Regions from separate parts of the uncultured Idiomarina sp. genome, predicted to be linked through region 2. Evidence: predicted binding sites of a transcription regulator. Region 2 holds the regulator's gene; each other region holds the start of a gene.

The links. The regulator FliA, encoded in region 2, starts transcription of late flagellar genes. The targets are predictions, from matches to a motif close to CTAAAGNTNNNNNNNNNNNNGCCGATA.
Region 1: a site for FliA is predicted at 1,934-1,960, ahead of pomA (flagellar motor protein PomA). Genes of this name have one in related genera too.
Region 3: a site for FliA is predicted at 9,592-9,618, ahead of ABNS04_RS09535 (flagellin). Genes of this name have one in related genera too.

What each region holds. Positions count from the first base shown of each region.
Region 1 covers NZ_CAXGLS010000001.1:149,385-160,381, forward strand. The annotation lists gene dxs (1-deoxy-D-xylulose-5-phosphate synthase) at 1-753, opposite strand, end outside; gene ispA ((2E,6E)-farnesyl diphosphate synthase) at 768-1,655, opposite strand; gene ABNS04_RS00680 (exodeoxyribonuclease VII small subunit) at 1,652-1,894, opposite strand; gene pomA (flagellar motor protein PomA) at 2,066-2,833, shown strand; gene ABNS04_RS00690 (flagellar motor protein MotB) at 2,839-3,768, shown strand; gene thiI (tRNA uracil 4-sulfurtransferase ThiI) at 3,839-5,296, shown strand; gene ABNS04_RS00700 (VanZ family protein) at 5,289-5,648, shown strand; gene srmB (ATP-dependent RNA helicase SrmB) at 5,645-6,859, opposite strand; gene ABNS04_RS00710 (universal stress protein) at 6,883-7,731, opposite strand; gene ABNS04_RS00715 (SulP family inorganic anion transporter) at 7,746-9,230, opposite strand; gene ABNS04_RS00720 (Zn-dependent hydrolase) at 9,447-10,997, opposite strand, start outside.
Region 2 covers NZ_CAXGLS010000026.1:21,464-32,460, forward strand. The annotation lists gene ABNS04_RS07890 (chemotaxis protein CheW) at 1-214, opposite strand, end outside; gene ABNS04_RS07895 (ParA family protein) at 223-996, opposite strand; gene ABNS04_RS07900 (chemotaxis response regulator protein-glutamate methylesterase) at 1,000-2,178, opposite strand; gene ABNS04_RS07905 (chemotaxis protein CheA) at 2,194-4,380, opposite strand; gene ABNS04_RS07910 (protein phosphatase CheZ) at 4,394-5,134, opposite strand; gene cheY (chemotaxis response regulator CheY) at 5,146-5,529, opposite strand; gene ABNS04_RS07920 (RNA polymerase sigma factor FliA) at 5,566-6,291, opposite strand; gene ABNS04_RS07925 (MinD/ParA family protein) at 6,284-7,156, opposite strand; gene flhF (flagellar biosynthesis protein FlhF) at 7,204-8,505, opposite strand; gene flhA (flagellar biosynthesis protein FlhA) at 8,527-10,665, opposite strand; gene ABNS04_RS07940 (hypothetical protein) at 10,831-10,997, shown strand, end outside.
Region 3 covers NZ_CAXGLS010000038.1:767-11,763, reverse strand. The annotation lists gene ABNS04_RS09580 (flagellar hook assembly protein FlgD) at 1-72, shown strand, start outside; gene flgE (flagellar hook protein FlgE) at 88-1,488, shown strand; gene flgF (flagellar basal-body rod protein FlgF) at 1,640-2,383, shown strand; gene flgG (flagellar basal-body rod protein FlgG) at 2,405-3,193, shown strand; gene flgH (flagellar basal body L-ring protein FlgH) at 3,223-3,882, shown strand; gene ABNS04_RS09555 (flagellar basal body P-ring protein FlgI) at 3,919-5,001, shown strand; gene flgJ (flagellar assembly peptidoglycan hydrolase FlgJ) at 4,982-5,959, shown strand; gene flgK (flagellar hook-associated protein FlgK) at 6,055-8,112, shown strand; gene flgL (flagellar hook-associated protein FlgL) at 8,119-9,333, shown strand; gene ABNS04_RS09535 (flagellin) at 9,733-10,893, shown strand.

The DNA.
Region 1 (10,997 bases), on a different contig from region 2:
GTGCCCATCAATGGGACCAATATAATTAAATCCGAGCTCTTCAAAGATAGTACCGGGTGCCATCATACCTTTCATATGCTCTTCAGCACGGCTAGCTAAGTGATGGATGGGCGGTAACGGCTTAAGCAGTTTTTTGCCTTGCTCACGTATTTTGGTATAGAAACGCCCCGACAAAAGACGCGCGAAATGCTGATTCAAGGCACCTACATTCTCAGAAATCGACATGTCGTTATCATTTAGTACCACTAACATGTCAGGCTTAATATCGCCTGCATGGTTCATCGCTTCAAAGACCATGCCGGCTGTCATTGCACCGTCACCAATTATCGAGACGACCTTTTCGTTAGAACCACTGCGCTGGGCGGCAACCGCCATACCTAATGCTGCTGAGATTGAGGTACTGGAGTGACCAACAGACAAAACGTCATACTCACTTTCTTCCCGCCATGGGAATGGGTGCAAACCATCTTTCTGTCTGATTGTATGCAGCGCCTTTTTTCGTCCTGTTAAAATCTTATGGGGATAGGCTTGATGACCAACGTCCCAAACTAACTTATCTTTTGGTGTGTTGTAGACGTAGTGCAGAGCGACGGTCAGTTCAACTGTACCCAGCCCTGATGCTAAGTGACCACTACTGCGACTGACAGAGTCCAGTAAGTAGGCGCGTACTTCCTCACAGAGCGCGTTTAATTGATGTGTAGGCAGCTTGCGTAGATCTGTTGGGTATTCAATACCGTCTAATAATTTGGTCATAGGTCTCGTATTACTTAGTGATCGCGCTTCAGCAAGATCTCTGAAAATGTTTCTAGTTTTTGGGTATTGTACGGGATCTTGTTGAGTGACAGTAGTGCTTGTTGATGCAATGACAGCAGTTTTTCACTGGCTCCGTCAAGCCCCAGTAGCGCAACGTAAGTCGCCTTGTGGTGGGCTTCATCTGAACCTTGTGGCTTACCCATAACTTCAGTGTTTCCGACGACGTCAAGAATATCGTCGTAAACTTGATAAGCAAGTCCAATCCAGCTGGCGAAATCACAAAAGTGATCTAAGTATTGTTGGCTTTCGTCGTTACCTGCAAGCACTCCAAGTGCCGCAGAGGCACGTATTAAAGCACCGGTTTTGTGACGATGTATCTTTTCAAGTTCAAGCTCATCAATGGCGCGCCCGGTGGCATCTAAATCCAGCGCCTGTCCAAAACACATACCTTTAGCACCACTGGCGCTGGCCAAATGCTGGATCATCGCGATGCGTCGTTGAGAGGGAAGTTTAGCCTCTAAGTTGGTGCTTAATACCTCAAAAGCGAGTGTTTGCAGCGCATCACCGGCTAATACGGCTGTCGCTTCACCGAACTTAATGTGACACGTGGGATGACCTCGGCGTAGTTCATCGTCGTCCATCGCCGGTAAGTCATCATGAATTAATGAGTACGCGTGGATCAATTCTACGGCACAAGCCGCGTCCAAAGCCTCGTTAGTTTCAGCCCCACATAATTCGGCCACTGCCATCGTTAAGTAGGGACGGATACGCTTGCCGCCAAGTAAGACGCCGTATGCCATGGCTTCTTTAAGTGAACTAGAAGCAATGTGTGATTCGATCAGTTGGTTTAATCGGTTATCGACGGCACTACGGACCTCGGCTGTAAACTGCTTAATATTCACTCGCGCGCCTCACTGTGCTGTTCACTCAGCACCTGTTCGCCGTTTTTTTCTAGTAACGTTGAAACCTTTTGTTCTGCTGACTGCAACTGCGCTTGGCTTAAACGTGATAGCTTTACGGCTTGTTCAAACTTTTCTAATGACGTCTCCAATGGAAGGTCGCCTTGCTCAAGCTCATTCACTAACTGTTCAAGTTGTTGCAATGCTTGTTCAAACGATAGGTTGTCTTCCTTCTTTGCCATAATGCGTCACCTTTAGTTTCAATATAGGCTCATTATCATATAAAGAAACTCGATTGTCAGCCGATGATCAATGCGTGGTTTACTTAAATTTACAATATAGGTTGCCACAGTGAGTGGGATGTTTAAAATTGATCACGTGCCAAATTTATCGCGTGAAGTGGAGGAAGCTGAGTGGATATAGCAACGCTGGTTGGGATCATTGGAGCCATAGGCTTTGTTGTTGCCGCGATGATATTGGGTGGTGACCCCGGTCTTTTCATTGACACTCAGTCTTTATTGATTGTTGTGGGTGGCTCGCTGTTTATCGTTATGGCCAACTTTCCACTACAACAGTTTTTTGCCACCGGCAAAGTCGTGGTAAAAGCTTTCTTTTTTAAGATAGAACACCCTCAAGAACTTATCGATAGTGCCGTCGAAATGGCTGACTCGGCGCGTAAAGGTGGCTTCCTAGCGCTGGAAGAGGCAGAGATTCCTAATCCTTTTTTTCGGAAAGGCGTGGATATGCTGGTGGACGGTCATGACGCGGAAGTGGTCAAGCACACTTTAAGCAAAGACATCAGCATGAGCTTTACCCGACATGAAGAGGGGGCTCGGTTTTTTAAAATTTTGGCTGACGTAGCACCGGCAATGGGGATGATTGGTACGCTCATTGGATTGGTTGCGATGCTCGCTAATATGGATGACCCCAAGGCTATTGGTCCGGCGATGTCGGTTGCATTGCTAACAACACTGTATGGTGCATTTTTGGCCAACGTGATTGCGATTCCCATTGCGAATAAATTGGTGCTGCGAGCGGAACAGGAAAAGCTGAACCGGCAGCTCATTTTGGATGCTATTTTAGGAATTCAGGATGGACAAAACCCACGGGTTATTGAGGGCTTGCTACGTAATTACCTCGCCGAATCCAAACGTGTCAATGAAGGGAATGAGGACGAATAGCGCCTATGGCTGCCGCAGACGATCAAGAAGAATGCCGTTGCCCGCCCCCTGGGCTTCCTATGTGGATGGCGACTTTTGCTGATTTAATGACACTACTAATGTGCTTCTTCGTGCTGCTTCTTGCTTTCTCTGAAATGGATGTTCTTAAATTTAAGCAAATTGCCGGCTCTATGAAGTATGCGCTGGGTGTTCAGAATAAAATTGAAGTAAAAGACATACCCAAGGGAACAAGTATTATTGCGCAGGAATTTCGGCCTGGGCGTCCTGAACCTACGCCCATCGAGACCATTCAGCAACAAACAGTCGAAATGACCCAACAAACCTTGGAGTTTCAAGATGGGGAATCAGACTTTGCAGGAGGTAAGCAGGTCGAACGGGGTGGACAGCAAGCTGACAGCGAGGAGGACAAGAAGGCCGCTGACGGAAGCGAGTCCGATCCAGCGGTAGAGCAGCAAGTTAAGGAGCTAATGGAGCGTATCCGAGAGCAATTAAGTGATAACATCAAGGCCGGCTCATTAGAATTAGAGCAATTGGGGCAACAAATTATTATCCGAATTAAAGAAAATGGTTCGTTTCCAGAGGGATCTGCGTTCTTACAGCCGCAATTTAAGCCAGTCATTCGGGAAGTGGCACAAGCGCTTAAAGATATTCCTGGCGAGATCACGATCTCGGGGCATACCGATAATCAACCGTTAGTTTCTGAGATGTACACCTCAAAGTGGGATTTATCCGCTAAACGAGCTGTCGCTGTTGCTGAAGAGATGACTACAGTAGACGGGTTCGACCAATCACGCCTTGTTACGATGGGCTATGCCGATACAAAACCGATTGTACCGAACAACTCGGCCTCTAATCGTGCGCTCAACCGACGTGTTGATATCGCTATTATGCAAGGCAAGGCGAAAGAGTCCGATCCGGTGGATGTAATTGACTAGCTCGGGTGGCTCACAGCGTTAAAAAATCGTATAATGATCGGTTTTTAGACTAGCTAAAACTGGGGCCTCCATGAAGTTCGTTGTACGGTTGCATGCCGAAATCACCATCAAAAGCCGCTCAGTTCGTAAGCGTTACGGAAAAGTACTCACCAATAATCTACGTAAAGTGTTGGCCGATATAGATGCCGGTCTCTACGTAAAATGGTTGTGGGACCGTATCGAAGTGAGTACTCCCTCAGAAGAGGAAGATGTGCGTCAAGCGGTGATTGATAAATTGGCTTGTACGCCAGGGATTTCATGGTTCGCTGAGGTGGTTGAGCGCCCCCTGGATGAGTTCGAGATCCTTGCCGAGTGGGTCGCACAGTTCTGGCTAGAAAAAATCGCTCAACAAACCTTTGCGGTCAGAGTAAAGCGTAAAGGGCATCATGATTTCTCTTCACAACAGCTGGAGCGCTACATCGGTGGCTACCTTCTTGAGCATCAACCGACTGCAAAAGTGCAATTAAAGGCGCCTGAGCATGAAATTACTTTGCAAATTATTGAGCAAAATATTCAGTTAGTGGGTACCCGGAGGCAGGGCCTGGGCGGTTTTCCTATTCCTACTCAGGAGACCGTGGTGAGTCTCATGAGCGGCGGCTTCGACTCGAGTGTTGCGAGCTTTGACTTCATTCGTCGTGGCGCGCGCACACACTTTTGTTTTTTTAATCTCGGTGGCGACGCGCACGAAGTCGCCGTTAAGCAAATATGTCATTATCTTTGGGACCGTTACAGTAAGTCGCATCCCATTAAGTTTATCAGTGTGGACTTCGCGCCTATCGTAGAAGATATTCTGACCCACGTCGACAACGGTGCCATGGGAGTTGTTCTAAAACGTCAAATGCTACGAGCAGCAACGCGTGTTGCGGGCTTTTTAAAAGCGCAAGCGTTGGTCACAGGTGAAGCGATTGGACAAGTATCGAGCCAGACGTTGGCTAACTTACAAGTCATCGATAAAGCGACAGATACACTGGTATTGCGTCCACTTATTACAGCGGATAAACAAACCATCGTTGATCAAGCGAAGCGCATTGGAACCGAAGCTTTAGCGAAAACAATCCCAGAGTATTGTGGTGTTATTTCCAATAAACCCACCGTAAAGGCCGATGAGCGAGCTATCTTAGCAGAAGAAGCAAAGCTCGATATGTCGCTTATTGAGCAAGTCGTTCGCAATGCCCAAGTACTTAGTATGCAAGACATTGCTAAGGCAGCACAGGACCAAGTACAAATAAAGCATACAGCGACAGATAAGCCTAAGGTCATCATCGATATTCGAACAGCCGACGAAATTGAAGAGCAACCGCTATCGACCTCCTTTGAGGTGATTGAAATGCCATTCTTCAAGGTTCAGTCAGAATTTGTAAAACTGGATGACGCAAATCACTATCTATTATATTGTTCGCAGGGTGTGATGAGTAAAATGCAAACGTTACTTCTGCAGGAAGCAGGATACAGTAACGTTTCGGTGTATGAAGGACAGGACGTTGAGTAACCTAACGAGTTCTCGCATGTTTGCGCGTGCGATTTTTTTAAGCTTATTAATTGTGATCACCATCGCGTTCTTATGGCAGTTTCCAAGTCATGAAGCGAGCCGTATGATCCCTCATGCAGACAAATGGGTTCATTTTAGTGCTTTTTTCCTGTTGAGCGTGACCCTTCACAAGGCCTTTGACCTATCGGGTAAACTCGCAAGCTCACTGCTACTCATATATGGCTGTGCGATAGAAGTGATTCAGTATTATATTCCAGGGCGAGGCTCTGACGTAATGGATTGGCTTGCTGATGCTGCGGGCGTGACGGCTTACTTTACCTTGCTGTGGCTCTATCGAAAGCGCCGCGATTAACGGCGCTTCTTTGTTTTCTTATTTTGCTTCTTCTTCTTAACACGCTTTTTGTCTGTCGATGGAAATTTATACTGCGGCTTGAGCCCATCAATCACACGTCTATCAAGACGATGCTCCATGTAGCGTTCGATTTTTCCTAACAGAAGTGCATCGTGCGCCTCTACGAGTGAAATAGCTAACCCTTTTTGGCCGGCGCGGGCAGTACGGCCTATTCTATGCACATAAACGTCTGCCTGTTTAGGCAAATCATAGTTAATAACCAATTTAATATCGTCAATATCGAGTCCGCGAGAAGCTACATCAGTTGCGACTAACACGGCGTTATCACGACGCTTAAATTCGATGATTTTCTGTTGTCGTTCAGCATGTGGTAAGTCACCACGTAAAAACATGACAGGCACGTCTTGTGATTGGAGAAAGCTGGCTAGCGCCTGCACTCGTTCGCGGGTGCGCGCAAAAACAATCGAGCGACCACTATGCTGCTTTAATAACGCCATCAACAACTGACGCTTGTGATCATCGGTATCTGCAAGATATGCGTGTTCAATTATTTTACCGCGTTCTCGCTTAGGAGGCGTGACCTCAATAAGTTCGGGTTCATTTAACAGCGCACGCGAGAATGCTTTCACACCGTCACTTTCAATCGTCGCCGAACAAAGAATTGCATGTTGGCGATTGCGCGCGTGCAGCGCAATGTCTTTAACAACATCTTTAAAGCCCATATCCAGCATACGATCGGCTTCGTCAATAACTAACCATTCAACGGCTTCAAGCTCGTATTGCTCGGCTTCTAATAAGTCTAATAGCCTGCCTGGGGTTGCGATGACTATATCATGGCTCTGCTCCAGTCGGCTCAACTGACTACCGTAATTGACGCCGCCAGTAACAACGACAGAAGAGAGCTCTGTGAGCGCACGAAACATCTCTGCTTGTTGATAGATTTGTTCCGCCAACTCACGAGTTGGCGCCAAAATAAGTGCGCGCGCAGCCCCCGGTTGCTTGCGAGGAAAGTCCATCATGTGCTGTAGCACAGGAAGCAAAAACGCTAAGGTTTTGCCTGTACCTGTGGGCGAGCTGATCAGTAGATCATGGCCATCCATTGCGGCTGGCAATGCTGCCTGCTGGACTTTAGCCGGTTTATTGAGACCGGCTGCTTTAAGTACTGATATGAGCGCATCATCAAGCTCTAATTCTTGCCAATCTGGCGTCATTCACTGAATTCCTAAAAATAAAATTAACGAAGTAAAAGCACGGGTATTTGCGAACGAGAGAGTACTCTCGACGTGGTGCTTCCCATAAATAGCTGACGTAACTTAGAGTGGCTATATGCCCCCATAACAAGCATATCGATATTACGTTCTTGTTGAATATCGTGCAAAGTTGATTCAACGTCGCCCGCTCGGATCTCATAGCTGACTTTATGACGAAATTCTTGCAGATGACTGACGGCAGCCTCGACCGATGCCGTTGCATCGGCTGTCGCGGCACCTACCATCACCACATGGATAGGCATGCCGACAAAAAGAGGTGACTCCGCAAGCATTTTTACGCCTTTACGTGACACATCACTCCCATCAAACGCCAACATGACGTTCGTCGGCGTATGGTACTTGGGGGGAACGGCTAAAATTGGACGATGTATATTTCGCACAATAGTTTCAATCTGATGACCAAGCCGATCGCTGTCACATGTTTGTGCTCCATGTAAGCCAATGACGAGGAGTCGCAGGTTATCCTCAAGAGCTGTCAGTGACTCAGCCAAATCACCATGACGCTGACGCACATGCACGTCTTCTGCACCCATTTCTTCGGCTCGATTTTTTGCTGCTTCAAGCAGATGATGGCCATGCTCTAAGGCTATCTTATTACGACGCTCATCGAGTTCGGCTAGCTCTTCGAGCAGCGACTCTCGGCTTCCTAGACCAATATTTCCGGTCATGTCCGAATTCACTGGGTAACGCATTTCGTCAAGTACATGGAAAAGCGTCAGTGGTGTTTGAAGTTGCTTTGCGGACCATGTCGCGTATTGCGTGACAGCATTGGCCATACGCGACTCATCAATACAAGCGATAACGTGTTTCATACGACTTACCTTAATTAATGTCCGATCAAGTCTTTGGTATCACTTTGGTTATGTTCACCAAAGCGGTCGACAATGGTCGCACTTGCTTTATTCAGCCCAATAACATCGACTTTTGCACCTTCACGTCTAAATTTTATCACGACACGATCCAGTGCGTTGACAGCAGTAATGTCCCAGAAGTGAGCTTCGCTTAGGTCAATGACAATCTTATCTACGCCTTCTTTAAAGTCAAAGGCTGCAATAAACTTCTCTGATGAACTAAAGAATACTTGTCCTGCAACTTTGTACGTGCGGCAGAACGAAGCTTCATCTAAGCTCGATGTGACGGCCATATAATGGCCGACTTTATTAGCAAAGAATACTGAAGCTAATAACACGCCAACAAATACGCCGAGTGCCAAATTGTGAGTCGCGACGACTACTGCGACCGTCGCTAGCATCACAATGTTGGTAGACAATGGATGTTGTTTGAGGTTTCGAATCGAATCCCAACTAAAGGTGCCAATTGACACCATAATCATAACCGCCACTAGCGCAGCCATGGGAATTTGTTTTAACCATTCATCTAAAAACAAGATCAATATCAACAAAAAGGTACCGGCGATAAACGTAGAAAGACGCGTGCGGCCCCCCGATTTTACGTTGATAATCGATTGCCCTATCATTGCGCACCCGGCCATGCCACCAAGGAGTCCTGAGCCGATATTGGCGATACCTTGGCCTTTACACTCACGGTTGCGATCACTGGATGTATCGGTGAGGTCATCAACAATGGTAGCGGTCATCAGCGACTCAAGCATACCGACAATTGCTAAGCCCAATGAGTACGGAAAGATAATAGCAAGCGTTTCGAAATTGAGAGGTACATCGGGCCATAGGAATACGGGTAACGTATCCGGAAGTTCGCCCATATCACCCACTGTGCGTACATCTATCCCAAAGTAGATGGCAATCACGGTCAGCGATAAAATGCAGATCAAAGGAGATGGCAACAAGCGTCCGATGACAGGGATATAGGGAAAGCCGTAAATAATACCCAAACCGGCTAGGGTCATTACGTAAACGTGCCAAGTGACGTTTGTCAATTCAGGTAGTTGAGCCATGAATATGAGAATTGCTAACGCGTTAACGAAGCCAGTAACGACGGAACGCGAAACGAAGCGCATGAGTTCGCCCAGTTTCAAGTATCCTGCGACGATTTGTAAAACCCCCGTCAGCAGTGTGGCTGCAAGAAGGTATTGTAAGCCATGCTCCTTAACGAGCGTAACCATCAATAGCGCCATAGCCCCTGTTGCAGCGGATATCATGCCAGGTCGACCGCCGGTAAAAGAGATAATGACGGCGATAGCAAACGACGCGTAGAGCCCGATTTTCGGGTCAACGCCCGCAATAATTGAGAAAGCAATAGCCTCAGGAATCAATGCTAAAGCAACAACAAGACCTGATAGTACATCACCGCGCAGGTTCGAAAACCAGTTTGCCTGGATAGACTTCCACATAAAACGTTACCAAATTAAAAATACAGTGAGATGGAATGCATCTAGTTTGTATGTCACATGTACGGAGCATGCAGTATAGTTGAGCGAACTGACACGGATGTGACACTGTGGTTAAAGTTCAACCACTGAAGCGCGCGGATTCTAGCACAGGGTTAGGGCGGTAGGCAAAATTGATAGCGTGCGCCGCATGGCGCACGCTGAATATCACTCGAAAGCTTAAAGTCCGAGTTCGGCTTTTCCTTGATTAAACTTAACATCGACTGGAATGCCCGCATCCGATAGCTTATCTAAATCGGACTGTAGCTGAGGGCTAATCACGCCGAGACGCTGAACTAGCTCACCCACGCCTTGGTAGTTACCGTCACCTTGCAATTGCAAGATTTTCTTGGAAAGACTGGTCATAGCTGCGCGCATTTTTTCCATGTTGATGGCGTATTGACCGTCGGCATTGCGAGTAAACGCACCCTCATTGGCAAAGTAGTTAAACCGGATCATGTTAGCTTTACCATGAGCGCTAGAAGCACCAAATCGAACTGAGCGGAAGATACTTGCCATGAAGGTGGTGTAGTAGTCTTGTAGGGTGCCCGTGGTCAGTTCACCTTTCTCAAACAACTGAGTCACCATATATAGACCCAGAATATCGGCCTTGCCTTCTTCCAGTGCTGATGCATGTTCTTTTAATGCAGCGCGCACGGTGCCTTTGTTATTGATTGTGTTTTTAATACCAAGCCCGTGAGCCACTTCGTGGAACATGGTATTCGCGAAGAACGCATCAAAAGTGATATTTTCACGTTGCTCTGGAACAATTAATTGATCTGCAATAGGGCGCAAAATCTTGTCAAACTTAGCACGCATCGCGTTTTTAAGCTGTAAGCGGCGAGTGCCCTTTTCAAGTTGCACGTATTCATCGTTTGGCAAGTTGATAGCGATGGTTTTGCTACCCGCGTTAGAATGACCAGCAAAGTAGACCGCATCGTAGGCATTTAGCTGTGCGTTCGCGCCTGGCATTTCTTGCTTGTATTTATCTTCGACAGGCAAGCCGCGTTGTAACTCGGGTAGAAACTGAGCGTATTTAGCAAGTCGATCACTCCACTGCTTGTCTTTTATCAGTACGTAGGCTTCGAATGCTGTTTTGTAGCCAAACAATTGGTCTTCATAGGTCTCAATCGGCCCGATTACTAAGTCGACGTCGTTGTTCTTCATATCCATCCAAGCAAGATCCGATGGACGATAGTCATTACTTAAAAAGGCATCAGCGCGCAGGTTCAAATATTTCGCAAAGTCTGGATCCTCTGCTAGCTCGGCTGCTTGGCGTAACAATTTAGCGGCCTGCTTTAACTCATTAGCATAAGCTTCTGCATAAGGCACGACCTTGAGTTGGCCTGCACTGTCGCGTCGAATAAGTGTGTATTCACTATCTTTCGTATCGCTATCGAGCTCGTTAAACTCCGCTTTACTCATATCCGCAGGGTAAAAGTTTGCTCCAGGTGGCTTCTCACTGAACTCACGTAAGAAGGGTTTATCACCATTGAGTCGATCCCAGGGACCATAATTAATGTCAGCAAATGACTGTGCTTGCGATGGCACTGCGTTTAAGAATGAACGTTTGTCATGCGCAAATGCTTGCTGCCAGAATAGGTCGTCCATGATTTTGGCTGCTTCAATCAATAATCCCAACATGTCTTTTTGATTAGCAGTCAGATGCGAAATGTCAGACGTCAGGGTGTAATCGGTATAAATCCCAAACCGATCCTCAGCACCTTTTAC
Region 2 (10,997 bases):
CAGGTTCCGGTGTCAATGCTGGCTCGGTTTTCAGCGCAGGTTCTGGTTCACTCACAGGCTCAGGCTTAAGCGTCTGGATCTTAGGCGTAGCGCGCTCAAGTAATGCCCGCACAGGCGAGTCATCGAAATCAACCGGGGCGGGCTCTTCCTCTAGCAATAGGGCATCGAGGTACTCGGTCATGGCTTGTTCACTTTGGTAGTTTGAGCGACTCACATGACCTCCTATAGGTTCAACTGCTGCAGATAAGTCAGCAGAGTTTGATAAGCCAATACGCCGCGCGATTGAGGCGCAAACATGGAAGGCGGTAACTGTTCATTACTCGCATCACGGAACTTTGTATCAATTGGAATCATGCCATTCCACACGCTTTTACCGTAACGCTGTGCCAGCTTTTTATAGGTATCTAACGACGCCCGCGTCCGTTTATCGTAAAGGGTCGGGATAATCGTATACTGATGCGCTTGTCCTCGAGATTTTTGGATTAAAGCGAGCGTTCGCATCATTCGTTCTAAGCCTTTCAGCGCGAGTGGCTCGGTTTGTACCGGAATTAATACTCGCTCACAACATGCCAGGGCGTTGACCATCAGTACCCCCAGCACGGGTGGCACATCAATTAGTACGTAATCATAACGATGCTCGACGTGCGCTAACGCCCGTTGCAGAACCAGCCCCATACCGCCTTGGGTACCGAGCTTACGGTCTAGCGTCGCGAGCGCCATACTCGCGGGCATGACATCGAGGTGCTCATGTTCGGTCGCGACAATCGCACTTTTCGTTGTTTCTTTATCAACGTTTTTACCCATCGCGAACACGTCGTACGCAGTCGCATCGAGCTCTTCTGCATCAATACCGAAATAAAAAGTAAGCGATGCATGCGGATCGATGTCGATACACAACACGCGTTGACCTCGCTGTTGCAATAAGCCGGCTAACGCCACTGTTGTAGTCGTTTTACCTACGCCGCCTTTTTGGTTTGCGATGGTCCACACATGCATGGCTTAACCTCCGTAACCGACTTCGGTCAGTAACGCACTCGCCATTTGGTTTAAACTGACACTGCGGGTTGAAATACCCGCGCTTGCGACCGCTTGCGGCATGCCGTACACGACACAGCTGGCTTCATCCTGTGCCCAGATGGTTGCACCCTGCTCTTTAAGCATGCGCGCGCCCTCGCGACCATCCGCACCCATCCCGGTTAAAATGACCCCCAGCACTTTACCACCGTAAGCTTTGGATAAGCTGGCAAAGGTCAGGTCGACACTGGGTTTATAGGTAATACGCCCGGAGTTATCTTCGCGAATTCGTAAGCGTGCTGCTCCGGCTCGCCCTTCCACTAACATTTGTTTACCGCCGGGGGCTAAATAGGCAACTCCAGGCTGTAAGTTATCGCCATCTTCCGCTTCTCGTACACAGATTTTGCACAAGCCATCGAGTCGTTGCGAGAACGCTTTGGTAAACGCCGCTGGCATGTGCTGTACCATCACGATCGGATACGGAAAGTTCTGTGGCAGCTGCGTCAAAATTTTTTGCAGCGCAACGGGTCCTCCGGTGGAGGTTCCTATCGCGAGTACTTGGTATGCTCGATTAATGGTTAGCCGTTCGGTCGCAACCGGTGCGGCAGTCGACGGTGCTTCACGCGGCGCCGGTTCACGCGCGACTGTCGAGCGCGTCGATGTACGATCGCCAAAGGTCCGAGAACGGGTGCTTTCACGCGGCGTTATTGAACGCGGGGGTGGCGTTGGGCTGGTTGTACGTGCTGAAGGCCGACGGCGAATGCTCGGTTTGGCAGCTATTGCAATGACGCGATCCTGCAGGGTTTTGACTGCTTCTTCGCGATTACGCGCAACGTCTTCAAACTTCTTCGGCAAAAAGTCCGCCGCGCCTGCTTCTAACGCGTTCAGCGTTGCCGTGGCGCCTTCATGCGTCAACGAGCTAAACATCAAAATAGGACAAGGTGCATCACGCATGATTTCACGGACTGCGTCGATGCCGTTCATCACGGGCATCTCGATATCCATGGTGATGACATCGGGACGTAAGCTTTTTGCTTGCTCAACGGCTTGACGGCCATCGTTTGCTGAACCGATGACTTTTATCTGGCTATTACTTTCAAGAATCTCTGTTACTCGGCGTCGGAAGAACGCCGAGTCATCGACCACTAAAACACTCACTGTCATTTTTAGTGTTACCCGTTATCGTTTCGCGTAGTACTTGAGCATACTTGGCACATCAATGATTAACGCGATACCACCATCACTGGTAATGGTCGCTCCCGCCATGCCTGGCGTCCCTTGCAATAGTTTATCAAGTGGTTTTATCACCACTTCTTCTTGACCGATCAGCGCATCGACCACAAAACCCACTTGTTGGTTGCCGATCTGCACCACAACCACGTGACCGTTTTCGTTTCGCTTATTACGCTCTGGTCGGCGCGTCAGCCAATGCTCTAAGAAAAATAGAGGAATCGCTCGTTTACGCACGATCAATGTCAACTGACCATCGACGGTATTGGTCTTTGCCATATCCAAGTCGATAATTTCACTGACCACGGCGAGCGGCAGTGCAAACGTCTGATCTTTTACCTCGACCATTAAGGTCGGTAAGATCGCCAGCGTGAGCGGTACTTTGATGAGTAGTTCAGTGCCTTTACCGAGCTCTGATTCAATTTTAATACTACCGTTCAATTGACTGATTTTGGTTTTTACCACGTCCATTCCGACGCCACGACCCGAGATATCCGACACTTGCTCTTTGGTTGAGAAACCGGCGGCAAAAATCAGATTGTAGGCATCTTCGTTGGACATACGCGCGGCGGCATCTTCATCGAGAACGCCCCGCTTAATTGCGATTTGTTTGAGTTTTTCGGCATCCATCCCCGCACCGTCGTCTTTAATAGACAACATAATGTGGTCACCCTCTTGTGACGCCGATAGCGTCACCATTCCCTCGCGGGGTTTGCCTTTTGCTTGGCGCTCATCGGGCATTTCGATGCCGTGATCGACCGAGTTGCGCACCAAATGCACCAGTGGGTCAGCGAGTGCTTCGACTAAATTTTTATCGAGGTCGGTTTCTTCGCCGTGCATCTCGAGATTAATTTCTTTTTTCAGGCTACGTGCCAGATCACGCACGACCCGCGGGAAGCGGCCAAAGACTTTCTTAATAGGCTGCATTCGGGTTTTCATCACCGAGCCTTGCAGATCGCCGGTTACGACATCGAGGTTGGCGATGGCTTTGCTCATTTCTTCGTGCTTTTGATCGTCGCTGTTGCTGAGGCTTAACAGGCGGTTTCGTACTAACACGAGCTCACCGACCATGTTCATGATCTCATCAAGACGCTTGGTATCCACTCGCACAGTGGTTTCTGGGGGCGGTGGTGGCGGCGCGGCGGGCTTTTTCGCCGGCTGCTTGGCTTGTTCTTTTGATGGTTCAGCTTTTTTCGGCTCGGGCTTTTTAGGCGCTGCTTTTTGAGGCTCGGGCTTTTTGGCTGCTGCAGGTTGTTGCGCTGGCTTTTCTGCGGTTTTGTTGACTTTAGGGGCCTTGCCTTTGCCGTGCAGATCGTCGAGCAGCGCTTCAAACTCGTCATCGGTAATTTCGTCGCTGTCGCTTTTGCTGGCTGATTTTTGTTCTTCTTGCTGTTTTTCTGCGCTGGTTGGGGCTTTACCCGAACCGTGGAGTTCGTCGAGCAAGGCTTCGAATTCGTCGTCTGTGATCTCGTCGTTATCGGTGTGGGTGTTTGGTGCTTCTTTTTTATTGGCTGTTTTTGAGGCACCGGGGCCTTGGCCTTTGCCGTGGAGTTCGTCGAGCAGGGCTTCGAATTCGTCTTCTTGGATGTCGTCGACTGTGTTTTCGGCATCGTTTGTCGCGCCAGAGGCGCGACCTACGTTGGTATCGGCGGCGACGTCATTTGTCGCGCCGGAGGCGCGACGTACGTCGGCGTCGTCGTCGGCGGCGTCGGCGGCGGCGTCGTCGGCGGCGGTGTCGTCTTCAGATTCGGGTTGGGAGAGCTTGTGGAGGGTTTCGAGGAGCTCGCTGTCAGCGGCTTCGGGTTCCTCTCGCGCTTGTAATTGAGCAAATTGGGCATTGATGGTGTCGAGCGCTTGCAGGATCACGTCCATGAGGTCAGACGTGACTGTGCGTTGTCCGTTACGCAAGGTATCGAACACGTTTTCTGCACCATGACAGGTATCGACCAGTGCCGAAACGGCAAGAAAGCCGGCGCCCCCTTTTACGGTATGAAATCCTCTAAAAATCGCATTGAGGAGATCTTTGTTTTCGGGGTCGTTTTCTAATTGAACGAGTTGCTCGGATAACTGCTCGAGGATTTCTGCTGCCTCGATTAAGAAATCCTGTAAGATCTCTTCGTCCATCTCAAAGCTCATGCGCTGCTCTCTCCTAGAAACCTAAGCTTGATAATAAGTCGTCCACGTCATCCTGATTTTCTACAACATCGTCGCGTTGCTCAGGGTTTATGATCGGTCCTTCTGCTGCATTCTTATCGACTGCTTTTACATTTTGTTTAGCTTGAGATTTTTGCTCTTCACCAAACAACTTGAGCAGCTCGATCAGATTTTTCTCAACGTCTTCTACGAGTTGAATCACCCGACGGATGATCTGACCGGTAATATCTTGATAGTCCTGCGCCATGAGCACTTCTGTCATCAAACCATGGATCTGCGGCATGTTTTGTCCACATTCGCGCATTAACGCATCGACTTGATGACACATTTCTTTGAATTCATTTAACTGAATATCGTTGCTCATGAGGCGCTGCCACGCAGGCATCACCTGCTCTACGCGCTGATGCATCTCATCCGTCATGGGCAGACAGGCTTCGACGGCGTCCATCGTGCGGTTAGCCGCGTCTTCTGTTTTTTCAATCACATATTGCAGACGATTCTGCGCATCGGGCAAATCGTCTTGTGTCAGTTGCATGATACGCGGATCGAGTTGGAAGTCTTGCAAGGCTTCATGCAGGTCTCGGGTGAGTTGCCCGACAGAGGTGAACAACTTGTCATCATGCTCTTGATGGAAATCGTCTAGCCATTGATCGGCTTTAGACTGCTCTCCCGCTTCAAGCCACTCAACCAATTGCTTCGCTTGCTTGAGCGATATGCTTGCTGATGGTTTTACCATAGCCGTGCCCACTAACTGATACGTTCAAAGATTTTATCGAGCTTCTCTTTCAACGTTACAGCGGTGAAAGGCTTCACAATGTAGCCGTTCACACCAGCTTGTGCGGCTTGAATAATTTGCTCACGTTTGGCTTCGGCCGTGACCATTAACACGGGTAAGTGCGCGAGGTCATCGTCTTTACGAATTTCCTTAAGTAAGTCGATACCTTGCATCCCCGGCATGTTCCAGTCAGTTACGACAAAATCAAAGTCACCTTGTTGGAGCATCGGTAATGCGGTGTTGCCATCGTCAGCTTCTTGGATGTTGGTGAATCCAAGGTCACGAAGAAGATTTTTGATGATTCGTCTCATTGTTGAAAAGTCATCAACAACAAGAATTTTCATGTTTTTATCCAAAGCTCCCTCCACTTGGGCTCTCGATTACTACGATAATTACTCTACCCAGCTCTGCATGCGTGTTTTTAAGCGCATCATTGCTTGGCTATGAATTTGGCTCACGCGTGATTCGCTCACGCTGAGAACTTCACCGATTTCTTTCAGGTTAAGTTCCTCATCATAATACAACGAAAGCACTAATGCTTCACGTTCGGGTAAACCCGAGATAGTTTCGACCAGTGCGCGATGAAAGGCATCGTTTTCAACGTCTTTCTGCGGCTCGTAGTTTGCACCGGTTACTTGCTCGGGCATAATAGCATCTTCGGAGACGCCTAGATCTTCAATTCCGATAATTCGTCCCGAGTTTACATCGCGCAAAATAGCGTGGTATTCCTCGAGCGGCATTTCTAATTTTTCGGCAACTTCGACATCTTTGGCATCACGCCCGGTTTCGTTTTCGACCTGTCGAATCGCTTCGAGTACACGCCGATGATTGCGATGCACTGAGCGCGGCGCCCAGTCACCACGGCGTATCTCGTCTAACATTGCGCCGCGAATACGAATGCCCGCAAAGGTTTCAAAGCTCGCGCCTTTGCTATTGTCAAAGTTTCGTGCTGCTTCCAGTAAGCCAATCATGCCGGATTGGATCAGATCATCGACCTGAACGCTCGCGGGAAGACGCGCCATCATGTGATGAGCTATGCGCTTCACGAGACCCGTGTGTTGTTCGATAATCGCTTGGCGATTATCGGCATGGGCACTGTAAACAGCCGCTTTATTCATTGGCAACATCCTGCTTCTTACCGTTATCGGCCGATCCTATTAATTGTTCAAGGAAAAATTCGAGATGCCCGCCAGGCTGCGCCGGCACTGGCCAGTCGAGCGCACGCTGCGCAAGGGCTTTAATTGCTAATGACGCGGGAGACCGAGGCTGCATTAAGACCAACGGTTTTTGTTTGCGTACCGCCAGACGAATATTGTCATCGAACGGAATTATGGCGGCCAATTCTATCGCGACATCTAAAAACCGATCTGTGACTTTAGTCAACTTATTGAATAGCAGTTGCCCTTCGCGCAAATTACGCACCATGTTGGCAACCACTTTAAATTTGAATACGTCCTGCTCTTTACTGAGCACTTTCATCAATGCATACGCATCGGTGATTGAAGTCGGTTCATCACACACCACAAGTAATACATCTTGCGCGGCGCGTGCGAAGCGTACGACCGTGTTACCGATACCGGCGGCGGTATCGACAACCAAGACATCAAAATCACCTTGTAGGTCGCTAAAAGCGCGGATAAGTTCGGCGTGCTGAGTCTCGTTCAGCTCTATCATTGAGCGCGTTCCGGAGGTGGCGGGCACGATTTTGATACCGGCGGGGCCTTCAATCAAAATATCTCTCAGTTCGGCTTGTCCACTGAGCACATGTGAAAGATTTTTTTGCACGCGCAGCCCAAGCATCACGTCGACATTGGCGAGACCTAAATCGGCATCCAATACCAATACGCGTTTGCCTTGTTCGGCCATCGCAATCGCCATGTTTAAAGAGATGTTGGTTTTACCCACACCGCCCTTACCACCGGTTACTGCAATGACTTTGACTTTGCTCTGTTTCATCTTTCTTAAGCCACTTGCTTGATCCATGCGCTCTAACTCATACTGCTGGTTGATGCTTGATTCGTTAAGGCCCATCACTGGACCGCCTGCCAACTTGATTTTGGCATGTCTGACACATTCGAACAAATGCTTTTATCATACAAGCGCTCAGCCTCGGTCACCATATAATGTTCATCAGCTACACGGATGTCCTCGGGTACTTGTTGACCATGAGTCAAGTAACCGACGGCGAGACCTTGTTCGATAGCAACACTGATACTCTCACCTAAGCTTAAGCACTCATCTAGCTTAGTAAAGATACACCCTGCTAGCGGCAGTGTTTTGAATTGCTTGACGGTATCGTTTAGCACTTGTGTCTGCGCTGTAGCAGATAATACCAAATAAGGACGAATTCTGAGACGTTTATTCTGCAGAATTTGTCCAAGCTGTTCGCTCAAGCGCTTATCGCGTTGGCCCATACCCGCCGTATCGATAAGAATCAGACGCTTATCACGCAGGCTCAGCATGGCATCAGCAAGTTCTTTTGCATCGTTTGCGATTTTTACGGGGCAGCCGATGATACGACCATAAACTTTTAATTGTTCACTGGCGCCGATACGGAACGTGTCCGTGGTGATTAAAGCGACCGAGTCAGATCCATGACGCTGGGCATAACGTGCAGCGAGCTTGGCGATGGTGGTGGTTTTACCAACACCCGTTGGCCCGACTAAAGCGACCGCACCGCCACGAGTCAAAATATCGTCATGGGTGGTATTGAGCTGACCTTCAAGAAGCTGTAGCGCTTGCTCCCAACTATCCTCGATATCATCGCCTTCGGGAATAAAGCATGCGATTTGATCGGCAATACGCTCACTGATCCCCATTGTCATTAGGCGCTTAACGAGTAATGCTCGCATCGGTTCTTCGCGTTCGATTTCCTGCTTCATCAAACCGCTCAACTGATGTTGCAACAGATTTTGAATACCTTTGATTTGCGATTTTAGTTCAGCGATTTCACTTGCACTGCCGCCGCCCACATAATCTGGAATATGATTGTCGAGCTCGGGTTCTTGCCAACTTGGTTCATCATTCGCTGAGGTGGTCATTTGAGGCTCCGGCTCGCTATATGTCTGCTGGGGCTGTGATGGCGCAGCTTGCGACTCCGCCTGGCGCGCTAAAATTTCGGCAAGCGAATTGGCTGGCGTGGACTCTGTCTCAGGTGCAGGCGTCGGTGCAGATTGTGGCGCCGCAGGTGACTCGGCATCACCATCGATTGCCGCGACGATCTCAACGCCGCCGTTGACCTTTTTATTCGACATGATAACGGCATCGGGTCCGAGCGTTTCCTTTACTTGCAATAACGCACGACGCATATCCTCAGCAAAAAAGCGCTTCATTTTCACAGGTCAATCCCCCTATCATTGAGCTGCTGGTTGTTGTTGTCCACCAATCGAGCTCACAATTCGAATCTGTTTATCATCTGGAATTTCTTGGTAACTCAGTACCCGCATTCCGTCTGTTGCGTGTCGCGCAAAACGCGCCATCGTTGAACGAAGGAGCCCAGATGTCAGTAAAACGGATGGCTCGCCGTTCATCTCTTGCTGTTGATGAACATCTTTCAACGACTGCTGCAGGCGTTCTGCTAGGCCAGGTTCAATGCCTGCGCCTTGTTGTTCGGCTTCATTGCCTGCTGCCTGTAAAGACTGATGCAACATTTGTTCCAACTCTGGCGCCAAAGTAATGACAGGGAGTTCTTGTTGGCCTTCGGAGATATCTTGAACGATCAGTCGGCGTAACGAAATACGCACTGCCGCAGTTAACACATCGGTGTCTTGAGTGCGTCCGGCGTACTCGACTAATGTTTGTACAATGGTACGCATATCGCGAATAGCGATGCCCTCATCCAGCAAGTTTTGTAGCACTTTGACAAAATTGCCCAGTGACAATAAATCGGGTACCAGACCTTCGACTAATTTCGGATGACTGCGACCGAGGCGATCGAGTAACTCTTGTGCTTCTTCATGACCGAGTAGCTGGGATACGTGATTGGTTACGATTTGGCTGAGGTGCGTTGCCACAACGGTTGCCGCATCGACCACGGTGTAGCCCATGGTTTGCGCATTATCGCGTTGTTCAGGTCGGATCCATACCGCTTCGAGCCCAAACGCAGGATCGGTGGTTTTTTCGCCTTCCAGCTCGCCAAAAACTTGACCCGGATTAATCGCGAGTTCGCAATCATGACGGATCTCGGCTTCGCCCATGGTCACCCCCATCAGCGTGATGCGATAACTGTTAGGACCGAGATCGAGGTTGTCGCGAATATGGACGGCAGGCACAAGGAAGCCAAATTCTTGCGACTGCTTTTTACGGACCCCTTTGATGCGCGATAATAATTCGCCACCCTGACTTCGATCGACCAACGGAATTAAGCGATATCCGACTTCTAAACCGAGCGTATCCACGTGACGCACGTCGTCCCAACTGAGTTCCTTTTGCGCCAGCTGCTGTTGTTGCTCTTGCTGTTGTTGCTCAACCTGTTCAGTTTCTTGGCTCTCGGCATGACGCATTTTGTAATAAGCCGCGCCGGCCAATACAGCCGACATGGATAAAAAAGCAAAGTGCGGCATACCTGGAATGACGCCCATCGCAAAGAGCACCGCACTTGAGATGACCAACACTTTAGGGTTGTTGATGAGCTGGAACACCACCGCATCGCCCATATCTTTGGTGTCGTTCTCGCGCGTGATAATGATTGCTGTAGCCACAGAGAGTAAAAGTGCGGGGATCTGTGCCACCAAACCATCACCGATGGTGAGCAAGGTGTAAACCTCAATCGCTTGACCAAACGACAGGTTGTGCTGGATCATGCCAATTAAGAAACCACCCACCACGTTGATGAGCAATATTAAGATACCGGCAATGGCATCGCCCTTAACAAATTTACTGGCACCATCCATGGAGCCATAGAAGTCGGCTTCACGAGTAACATCACTTCGGCGCGCTTTGGCTTCCTCTTGATTGATTAATCCGGCATTGAGGTCAGCATCAATCGCCATTTGCTTGCCGGGCATCGCATCCAAAGTAAAACGCGCTGTCACCTCTGAGATACGCCCTGCGCCTTTAGTGATAACGATAAAGTTGATAATGACCAAAATCGCAAACACCACCAAACCGACAGTATAGTTGCCACCGATAACCACACTACCGAACGCCTCAATGACACTACCGGCGGCACCGGGGCCTTCGTGACCATTCAGCAACACTACACGGGTGGAGGCGACGTTCAGCGACAAGCGCAATACCGTGGCGATGAGCAGCACCGTAGGAAACGCGGCAAAATCGAGCGGGCGTTGGGTATAAACGGCGACCAACATCACTACGAGTGAGAGCGTGATAGAAAACGAAAACAACACGTCGAGTAAGAACGGCGGAATAGGTAATACCACCATCGCCAATATTGCCATGACCGCGAGCGGGGTACCGAACCCTTTAATTAAGTGTGAGTTTGCCTGTGCTAACCCTTTTAAATTGTTCAGTTTTGCAGCACCACTTGCCATACTTCGTTTCCTGCGCGTCAAAAAAATGATTCTCTGCCGAACAGATACAAGTTTTATGCCAACACAATCAGCTTATCGCTTACGCTCGTATCGGATGACTCGGCTAGGTATTTCGGGTGTTTAGATTTAGCTTTGTGCGAGGTGTGATGTAAGAGGAACGAAGTGATGCCGAGTAGCTTGCTCGAATGGTCTGTGTGCTCTTTGTTGAGTTTAGTATTAATGGGCGCAGGCGTGCCTGCGATGCAAAATACCACCTCACAACTTGAGGCACGAGCGCTGGCGTTGCGCGGACTCAACTTGTTGCAAGCGTATCAAGCGCGCGCACAAGCGCA
Region 3 (10,997 bases), on a different contig from region 2:
GGCGAGGGGGTTGTACTTAACCTCAAAGGCCTAGGCGGCATCAAATTTAATCAAGTTTCAGAGATAAGCTAACAAGCGAGGTGACTTATGTCATTCAATATAGCACTTAGCGGGATTTCATCCGCTCAAAAAGATCTGGATGTCACCGCGAACAACGTGGCGAACGTTCGTACGACTGGCTTTAAAGGTTCGCGCGCAGAGTTCGCCGACGTCTTTGCCAACAATATTTTCAGTGGCTCCGACCAACAGACCGGTAACGGTTCTGCGACCGCCTCTGTTGCGCAACAGTTCAGTCAGGGCACGCTTAACTTTACCCAGAACTCACTGGATATGGCGATAAGCGGTAATGGCTTCTTCGCGACCACATCAGGTATCGCGCAGCAAGACTTTACCTACACTCGTGCCGGCGCATTTAAACTTAACGATGACAGCTACATCGTTAACAACCAAGGCCGGTTCTTGCATGGCTTCCCAGTCGATAGTGCCAGCGGTGCAACTCAATCAACGTCACTTGCCGCATCCGGACCGATCCGTATTCCCGATTCAGCAGGTGCACCGTCAGCGACCGAAAACCAATACCAATCATTTAACCTTGATGCGCGTGCACCAGGTATTGATGTTAGCAATGGGTTTAATCCAGAGGATCCGACGTCGTACACCTCGTCCACCTCAACCACGATTTATGACTCCTTAGGTGAGTCGCATGTGATGACAACCTACTATGTAAAACGTAACGCGGCAGATGTCGGCGGTCAGGAAAACGTGTGGGATGTTTACAATACAGTCGATGGTCAAATGGTCGACACCAATCCATCACAAGGTTATACCGGTGCACCAAGCTATGAGCCTTCACCAGGCGATGGTGTTGATAATACCGTATCGAGCCAGCGTATCGTATTTGACCAAAGCGGTTCACCGGTGGGCGTGCCAAATCCAGGCGGCTATAACCTCGACAGTGATACTTTCCCACCGGCAAGCATCTCGCTAGCCAATGTGTTAAGTAATGGCGCAGATACCTCGCAAAACGTACAGATCTTCTACCGCGATCGTCTCGATCAAGGCGGAGACACAGCGCCCACTCAGTTCGCTTCAGATTTTAGCGTCAACCTACTTGAACAAGATGGTACAACGGTCGGTCGTTTAACCAACATCGACATTGCGGAAGACGGCCTGATTTCAGCGAGCTACTCAAACGGTGACGTCCAATACTTAGGCAAAGTCGCGTTAGTGCGTTTTGCCAACGAACAGGGTTTGACCCAGCTCGGTGATGCGTCTTGGTCAGAAAGTCAGTCGTCAGGTATCGCGACCTCGGGTGAAGCAAACTCAGGCGTCTTTGGCACCATCGAAGCTTCGGCACTGGAAAACTCAAACGTTGATTTGACCAAAGAATTAGTTGATCTGATTTCTGCACAGCGTAATTTCCAAGCAAACTCACGTTCGCTTGAAATCAATAACAGCTTGCAACAGAACATCTTACAGATTCGTTAATCAATGACGAAGGCTTGAGAGCATACAGTAAGGCTTGCTTCGGCAAGCCTTTTTTTATGTTGACCACCTATTTTGTAGGGGATGCCTTTATTTTGGCACGAACTCTGCATAGCTAGTACCCAGATGACAAATTTTTGGCTGGAGGTCAGCGATGGATAAAATGCTGTGGATTGCCATGAGTGGTGCTAACGAGAACATGAAAGCCGTCTCGGTACGCGCCAACAATTTGGCTAACACCAACACCACTGGATTTAAAGCAGATCTAGAGCAAGCTCGCTCAATGCAGGCCTTTGGTGAAGGACTGCCAACGCGGGTCTTTTCGATGACAGAAAGCCCGGGGCAAAATTTTGCCGAAGGCCCGATTCGCACTACCGGACGTAATCTTGACGTGGCTATCAACGGCCAAGGCTGGATAGCGGTCCAGGATGCCAATGGTAACGAGCGCTACACCCGCAACGGGAGTTTAGAAATTGACGCTGGCGGAATGTTGCGTACTTCATCAGGTGATCCTGTCATGGGCGACGCCGGTCCAGTGCTCATTCCAATGCCGATTGACTCGCTCACCATTGGTCGCAATGGCAATATCTCGATTCGCCCACAAGGTGCACCGGAAGACGCGAACGAAATTGTTGATCGAATCAAATTGGTTAACCCGCCGCTTAACAATGTTGAAAAGACCACGGATGGATACTTTGCATTAAAAGACGGTCAGCAAGCGCTGGCGGACGCTAACGTCAAACTTGAGGTGGGGGCGTTAGAGGGAAGCAACGTCAATGCAATTGGTGAAATGACGAGCATGATAGCGCTTCAGCGCCAATACGAAATGAACGTCAAAATGATGAAAACCGCTGATGAGAACGCTCAGCGTTCAGCAACATTGATGCGCATGAGCTAACGCGTGTCGAGGAGATAGATTATGAACCCCGCATTATGGATTAGTAAAACCGGACTCGACGCACAACAGCGCGACATTTCGGTGATTTCGAATAACTTAGCAAACGCCAGTACCGTGGGCTTTAAAAAAAGCCGCGCGATTTTCGAAGATCTACTCTATCAAAATATTAATCAACCAGGCGGCCAATCAGCGCAGGACGTAGAACTCCCCAATGGCTTGATGCTCGGTGCTGGTACTAAAGTCGTAGCAACCCAAAAATCCCATACGCAAGGTAATGTCCAGACGACCGATAACTCGCTCGACGTGATGATCAATGGCAAGGGGTTCTTCCAAGTATTGATGCCCGATGGAACCTTATCCTACACACGTAATGGTCAGTTCTCAGTAAACGAGGAGGGGACTCTGGTTACCTCGGGCAACGGTTATCCTATTGAACCTCAGATTCAGATCCCAGAAGACGCTATCTCACTAAGTATCTCACAGGAAGGGGAAGTCACCGTACGTCAGCCTGGTAATGCGCAAAACGCTGTTATCGGTCAGTTGAACCTAGCCAGCTTTATTAATCCCGCGGGCCTCGAGCCCATCGGACAAAACCTCTATAAAGAAACCGCAGTCAGCGGCGCACCACAAGAGTCCGTGCCCGGTGTCGATGGTGTCGGTAATGTGCGTCAGGGAATGCTAGAAACATCGAATGTGAACGTCACAGAAGAACTGGTTAATCTTATTGAAGCGCAACGGGGCTACGAGATGAATTCAAAAGTCATTTCATCGGTGGACCAAATGTTGAGCTACATTAATCAGCAGTTATAACGGTGGAGGTGAGTATGCGCCTGATTATCATGGCCGGGGTTTTAGTGACATTGGCTGCTTGCAGTAGCAACCAGCCAGCACCGATGCCGAATGACCCATACTACGCGCCCGTACTGCCCGAGGAACGTGCAGAACCGGTCGTACCGACGGGTTCACTGTATCAAGCGCAGTACTCCGATAATATGTATTCAGACATCAAAGCGCGTCGATTAGGCGACATTATTACGGTTACCCTTCAAGAGCGTACGACGGCGAGTAAATCGGCGAACGCACAGACCACGAAGGAGAGTAATGTTGACCTACCGGTACCTACGATCCTCGGGCAAGCGGCGACCATTAATGGCAACCCCATTTCTGCCAACTTAGGAGGAACGCGCGATTTTACCGGTGATGCAACCGCTGACCAGAGCAATAGACTATCGGGCGAGATTACCGTGACCGTGATTCGAACGCTGGCGAACGGTAACCTAATTGTGCGTGGCGAGAAATGGTTACGCATTAACACCGGTGACGAGTATATTCGGTTGACGGGTATTATTCGCCCACAAGATGTCAGCGCTGATAACACCATTCCGTCTACTCGCGTGGCGAACGCGCGTATCGAATACAGTGGCACCGGTAGTCTGGCTTCGACTCAAGAGCAAGGCTGGCTCACTCGTTTCTTTAACAGCAGTTATTGGCCGTTTTAACGGATAAGGAGACGCGCTGTGAACTTTCTTAAAGTGATGTTACTTGGACTTGCCATCATGGGTCAGTTAGTGCTGCCGGTGCAAGCATCACGCATCAAAGATATTGCCTCTGTCGCAGGCATTCGTTCAAACCAACTTATCGGCTATGGCTTAGTGGTGGGTCTACCCGGTACGGGTGAGCAAACACCTTTTACCGATCAGACGTTCCGAACCATGCTCGGCAACTTTGGTATCAACGTACCCCAAGGTCAGCGTCCAAAAATTAATAACGTGGCGGCCGTGGCTGTGCATGCCGAAATTCCCGCATTTGCCAAACCGGGTCAAAAAATCGACGTCACCGTATCCTCCGTGGGGAGCGCTGATAGCTTAACCGGCGGCACGCTATTGCAAACCTTTTTGAAAGGCGCCAACGGTGAAGTCTATGCTGTTGCGCAGGGTAGCCTTATTGTTGGCGGCTTGGGCGCAGAGGGCAGCGATGGTTCTAAAATTGTAATCAATACGCCTACCGTCGGCCGTATTCCGGGCGGCGCTATTGTCGAGCGTGAGATCCCCACCGCATTTGCGCAAGGCGACTACTTTACCTTTAATCTGCATGATTCCGATTTTACCACGGCCAAACGTGTCGCTAACACGATCAATGGTTTAGTGGGTGAGGGCATGGCGCAAGCCATTGATGCAACGTCGATTCGTGTTAAAGCACCGCGCGATTTAAGTCAACGAGTGAGCTACATGTCAACGCTTGAAAACTTGCAAGTTGAACAAGCGATGGCGGCGGCGAAAATTATAATCAACGCACGCACGGGCACAATCGTAGTGGGTCAAAACGTGGAGTTACGTCCAGCCGCGGTGGCACATGGCAACATGCAAGTGACTATCACCGAGGACATGCAAGTCGACCAGCCCAATCCGTTTGGTCAAGGTGATACAGCGGTCACCCCACAGAGTGTGGTCGATATACAGCAGGAAGATGCGCGGATGTTTGTGTTTAATCCAGGCACCACACTGAACGATTTGGTGCGAGCTGTAAATCAAGTCGGCGCGGCCCCTGGCGATATCATCGCCGTACTGGAAGCCTTAAAGCAAGCAGGAGCTATTTCCGGTGAGCTCATCGTTATTTAATACCGACGCCACTCGCTTGTATGACCTTGCGCCCAAAGCGCAAGGTACTGGAGCCGTGCTTGATAACCACGCGCTCGACAGTCTTCGTGAACAAGCCTTTGGTGACGATAAAGAGCAAGCCCTGCGCGAGGCGGCGAAACAGTTCGAAGCGATTTTCTTAAACATGGTCATGGGAAGCATGCGTAAAGCCAACGATGTGTTTGCGGAAGGCAACATGCTCAATAGCCGCTACACAAAGATGTACCGCGACATGTATGACCAACAACTCACGTCAGAATTATCAAATCAGGGGTCACTCGGACTCGCGGATCTGATGGTTCAGCAACTGAGCAAGCAAGGTGGATTTGATACGCAGCAACGGGTTGGCGCAAAACTCGATGACCCAAGAGCCGCGGTCGTGAATAATCGCTCCACTCGCTTAAGTGACCAAGGCGGGCGTCCTGTCGGGTTGTTTTACGGAGACACCCGGGTGAATACACTCAATATTGGTGATCAAGCACAACACATTTCCAGCCAAAATGACTTCATCGATGCTTTAAGACCACAAGCCGAAGCGGTTGCCAAAGAAACCGGCTTACCCGCCAAAGCATTGATCGCTCAAGCGGCGTTAGAAACAGGCTGGGGACAGCGCATGGTACCGGGACGGCATGGCGGCTCGAGTAATAATCTGTTTAATATTAAGGCTGATAGTCGTTGGCAAGGCGAACAGTCGCATGTAAACACTTTAGAGTTTGATGGCCACCAAGCCAACAAGCAACGCGCGGCATTTCGTAGTTACCAAAATATTGAGCAAAGTTTACACGATTATGCTAGTTTCATAACAGAACATCCGCGTTATCAACAAGCCGTCGCAGCGGCCGAGGATCCCGCCCAATATATCGAGCAATTACAGAGCGCGGGCTATGCAACGGATCCTAACTACGCCAACAAGGTTAAGTCCATTATGCAACGGTTATAAGCGGCAACTCATTGCCGCTTTACGTAATTTTACACTTAACTTTTTGCTGTCTCTGTCGATAACCGTAATAGACGAAGTATTAGGAGCGACCATTTATGGCGTCATTTGATTTATTGACCAAAGGACAAACTGCGGTTTTAGCGCATCAACGCGCACTCGCGATCACCGGGCAGAACATCAACAACATCAATAACCCGGACTACGTGCGTGAGCGAGCAGAGTATGTCAGTAATCCCTTTGGGGGCTTACGGGGTGTCGAATCGCGCCGCATGATCGACGAATACATTGTTGGTCAATTGAACCGCTCCCATATGGATGTCGCCTTTCAAAACGGTAAACTCGATCAAGCCGAGCCACTCGATTCACTGTTAGGAAACACTGAAAGCAGCATCAATAGTGCAGTGACCAGCTTCTTTAACAGTGTGCAAGATGCCAATAACGATCCCAGCTCATTGACCAATCGGCAAGTCGTGATCAGCGAAGCCGAGGGGTTAATGACACGCATGAGCGACTTTTCTCGTTACTTAAACGATCAAGAGAACATTGTGAACGAGCGTGTGCGTGACTCTGTTCAGCAGATTAACACCTTGTCGAAGAATATTGCCGAGCTCAATAATGAGCTCAAGTTCGGCTCATCTAACGTCAAAGGCTTTGATGCCAACTCACTGCGAAACCAACGCGACCAACAGCTAGAAGAGCTGTCTAAGTTAGTATCGTTTGACGTGGTCAAAAGCGATTCTGACGCGGTGCAAGTCAACTTAAAGAACGGCGTACCATTGGTCTTAAAAGATGGTCGTTATAATATGATCACGGCGAACAGCCAGCCGGATACCGGTCGCGTTGAAATTCAAATTGAGTCGACGAATAGCGCCGATCCCACCAAGTTTTATCTCAAGCCAGATCAGCTAGGTTCTGCGCTTGGTGGTTACATGGATTACCGCGATAATCAGCTGCTTCCCGCGCAACGTCGTATCGGTCAAATGGCGTTACGTATCGCCGACACCATGAATTCGCAAAACCAAAAGGGCATGGATCTCGACAACCAACTCGGGCAAAAACTGTTTGACCTCAGTAGCACCCCCGTGCGCGCTCTGGATTTTGAAGAAAACACCGGCAATGCCAATATTAATGTGGGCCTGTTAGAAGGTAACAGTGCCAAACTGACATCAGACAACCTGCTGATCACAAAAACCGGTGCCGACACCTTTACGGTGCAAGCCGCCGATAACCAAGGGCGTGCCATCAAAAATGCACCTGAAGTGACCATCAGTACCGCCGGCAATCCCAGCGCCATCGCTGTCGAAGAATATGGCGTTGAGCTGACCTCGGCGAATTTTAGCGCCGCAAGCGACGGCGATAAATTCCTCGCCAAACCGGTCGAAGACATCGCGGGCGATATTGGCGTGGCAATTAGCCGTCCAGAAGACCTAGCACTTGCAAAGCCGGTACGTGTCAGCGATGACCTTGAAAACCAAGGCTCGGCTAACATTGAATTGGAGTCTATCAATGGCACCAGTAACTTCTTCGATGCCGCTGGCAAAACACTCGCCGACGGTGCCCCAACCGGCGTCGCGGTCGATGCGGTCAACAGTGATGGCACGTTCGATGTAACGCTGAGTCGCAAAAATGGCAGTGACATCACATTAACGGGTTTAAGTGACCTTAAAAACCTAGCGCAGCAAGCCAACGACCAAGCGGCAGCCAACGGCAACCCGGCACCCTTTGCAGGGTCACCGCTCGACTACGATATCAGTATCAATGGTCAGCCTGCGGCGGGCGACAGCTATTCAATCGAATACAACACCGATGGCTTTGATGACAATCGCAATGGCGAAGCCTTTACCGAGCTACAACAAAACGCGCAGCTACGTCGTTCGTCAGCCGACAGCGACGATGCCAACATGACCTTCGCAGAAGGCTACTCGCGCGTGGTATCTGATATTGGTAGCTACGTTCAACAAACACGCTCGCGCCGCGATGCAGCGCAAGCCATCGAAGCACAAACACAAGCGATGTATGAAGCAAAATCAGGCGTCAATCTAGAAGAAGAAGCCGCCAACTTGATTCAGTTCGAACGCGCGTATAACGCCGCCGCTCGAATCATCACCGTCGCACAACGTACGTTTGACAGCCTGTTAAACGCAGTGGGGTAATAAACGATGCGTATTAGTACTAACTTAATGTTTCAACGTGGACTCGACTCACTACAGCGCTCCGAGAGCGCGCTGTATAAAGTGCAGCAACAGCTCACTCGTCAGACCAAAATACTGTCACCATCAGATGACCCGATTGCTAACTCGCAAGTCATGAACCTCAACAATGCGCTGGCGCAGAACGAGCAATTCATGCGCAACAGTACCAGCCTCGAGGCCAACTTACGCCAATCAGAGGCCAACCTCGATGGCGTAAACAGTGGCCTGCAACGCGCGCGCGAACTCGCCGTTGGCGTCGTGAATGGCAGTTATAGCGCCGACGATCGCAAAGCCGTCGCAAAAGAGCTACGCGCTATCGAAAAGCAATTGGTTGACCAAGCCAATGCCCGCGACGCACAAGGCGAATACATGTTCGCCGGCTTTCAAAGTCGCAAAGAGCCCATGCAATACGACGCGAGCACCCAAAGCTACCAATACGTAAGCGACCAAGGGGCGCGTAACATACAGCTCACCCCCAACCTCAAACTCGCCGCCAACGAACCCGGTAGCAAACCGTTTGCCAACGTATCACAACGCGTCGACATCAACGTCGAGAGCGGCCAAAACCTCGTCGGCGAACTGCGCGTAAGCAACCGCGAGCAATTCACCGACTTTACCGAGCAACAACAAAGTAACGGCAACCCACGCGACTTTAACATCAGCTTTGACGGCGCCGGCAACTACAGTATCGACGACACCAGCGGTAATAACCTCGCCAGTGGCGCCATTACCGATGGCAAAATCAGCTTTAACGGCATGGACATCACCCTCGCTGAAGACGCAAGCCCCAGCGCAAGCGATACCATCAAAATCAGTAATGGCGAACCCATCGGTCGTAACCCCATCACGCTAGTGAGCGATCTCGCCGCCGCACTCGAAGGCAAAGGCACCAACGGCCAATGGGAAGACGAAGCCAGCTGGGCGCTCGACGATCTCAACAAAGCCATGGACAACGTCGTTGGCACCCAAGCCGACATCGGCACCCGCATGAACGTCATGGAATCCGCGCGCACCCAACTCCGCGATGCCGACGTCGTGAACCAAACCGCCCGTGCCGAACTCGCCGATGTTGACTACAACGAAGCCGTCACCGAACTAGTCAAGAACGAAACCCTATACCAAGCATCACAACAAGTGTTTTCGCGTATCAATCAACTAAGCTTGTTTGATTACGTCCAATAAACCTTGAGCTTGGATGCGGGCTGCACCCGCAGGCTGTGATGGCGCTCGCTGCGCTTGCGCCAGGCCTTGCTTGCCTGTACTTCGCACGGCAAGGCTGTGTAAGAGCAAAATAAATGCGGGCCCTCGCTCGTACACAGCCTCGCGCCGCGAAGCGGACGCGAACAAAGCCTGCGGCAAGCGCAGCGAGCCGCATCCAAACCTGGCGGCGAAGCCGCCATCCCCACTAAAAACCCGCGCTAAAAAAAATTAAAATTTTTCCTAAAGGATCCCAACCCCCCGCCGATACCCCTTGTGAGAGGAAATTTTAACCAGGCAAAAAACAAGCCTACCCTTCCTCCAGCTTGGCGACACAATATTGGTAACACCAAGCTTTTGTATCAAACTAAGGGAGCATGAAAAATGGCTTTATACGTAAATACTAACGTCAGCTCGATCAATGCACAGAATCAGCTGGTAAAATCAGGCAACTCGCTTGACCAAGCTTTCCAACGTTTGTCGTCAGGCCTCCGTATTAACAGCGCGGCAGACGACGCAGCTGGTCTACAAATCTCAAACCGTCTGACCTCACAGGTCAACGGCCTAAACGTAGCCACCCGTAACGCAAACGACGGTATCTCACTTGCTCAGACCGCAGAGGGTTCATTGCAAGAGTCTACTAATATTTTACAGCGTATGCGTGAATTGGCACTACAGTCATCGAATGGTTCTAATTCGCAGGCCGACCGCGATGCGCTTCAAAAGGAAGTATCGTCCTTGCAGACCGAGCTTACGCGGATAGCTGACACAACGGCATTTGGTGGTCAAAACATCTTGGATGGTTCTGTTGCTAGTCTTGATTTTCAAGTTGGTTCTGAGGCAAATCAGACTATTAGCTTGGACTTAGGAGATTTTGCAGCGGACGCGCTAGGTGCAAAAGACGGTACAGCAATAAGTGGCTTGGATTTTGAACAAGCTAAGATAGGTGCGGTCGATGAAACATTGACGTTAACAGTTGATGGCAATAACACCGAGATCCAAATATCCAAAGGTGATGGCTTCGAGGATTATGTTGAGAAATTTAATGATGCAGCCAATGATCAAGGAGTATATGCGAGGATTGATGGTAGTGGAGACATTCAGTTTTATGCCGATGCAGACGTAACGGGAGCGACAACTGCGACCATTACGAGTAGCGATAAAACAAACGGGTCATTTTCGGGAGCTACGGCAGGAACTGCCGGCAGTGTAGTAACTGGGGCTATTGTTGGAGCAGTGGATGGAATTGATATCAGCTCAGCAGCTGGAGCTCAGAGTGCAGTTGGTTCAATTGATAACGCGATAGCACAGATCGACGATAAACGGGCAGACTTCGGTGCATTCCAAAACCGTATGCAGAGCACGATCTCTAACTTGAGCTCAATCTCTGAAAACGTATCAGCTGCACGTTCACGTGTACGTGATGCGGACTTTGCGGCAGAGACTGCTAAGTTGACTCAGGCGCAGATCATTCAGCAGGCGTCAACTACTATCTTGGCGCAGGCGAACCAGCGTCCACAGGCTGCATTGTCACTGTTGGGTTAATCCTTTACTGGAAAACCAGCGACGGCTTAAACAGTCTTACGCAATACAAGCGGCTCCTTCGGGGGCCGTTTTTTTTGCTCTGAGGTTGGATGCGGACTGCGCCC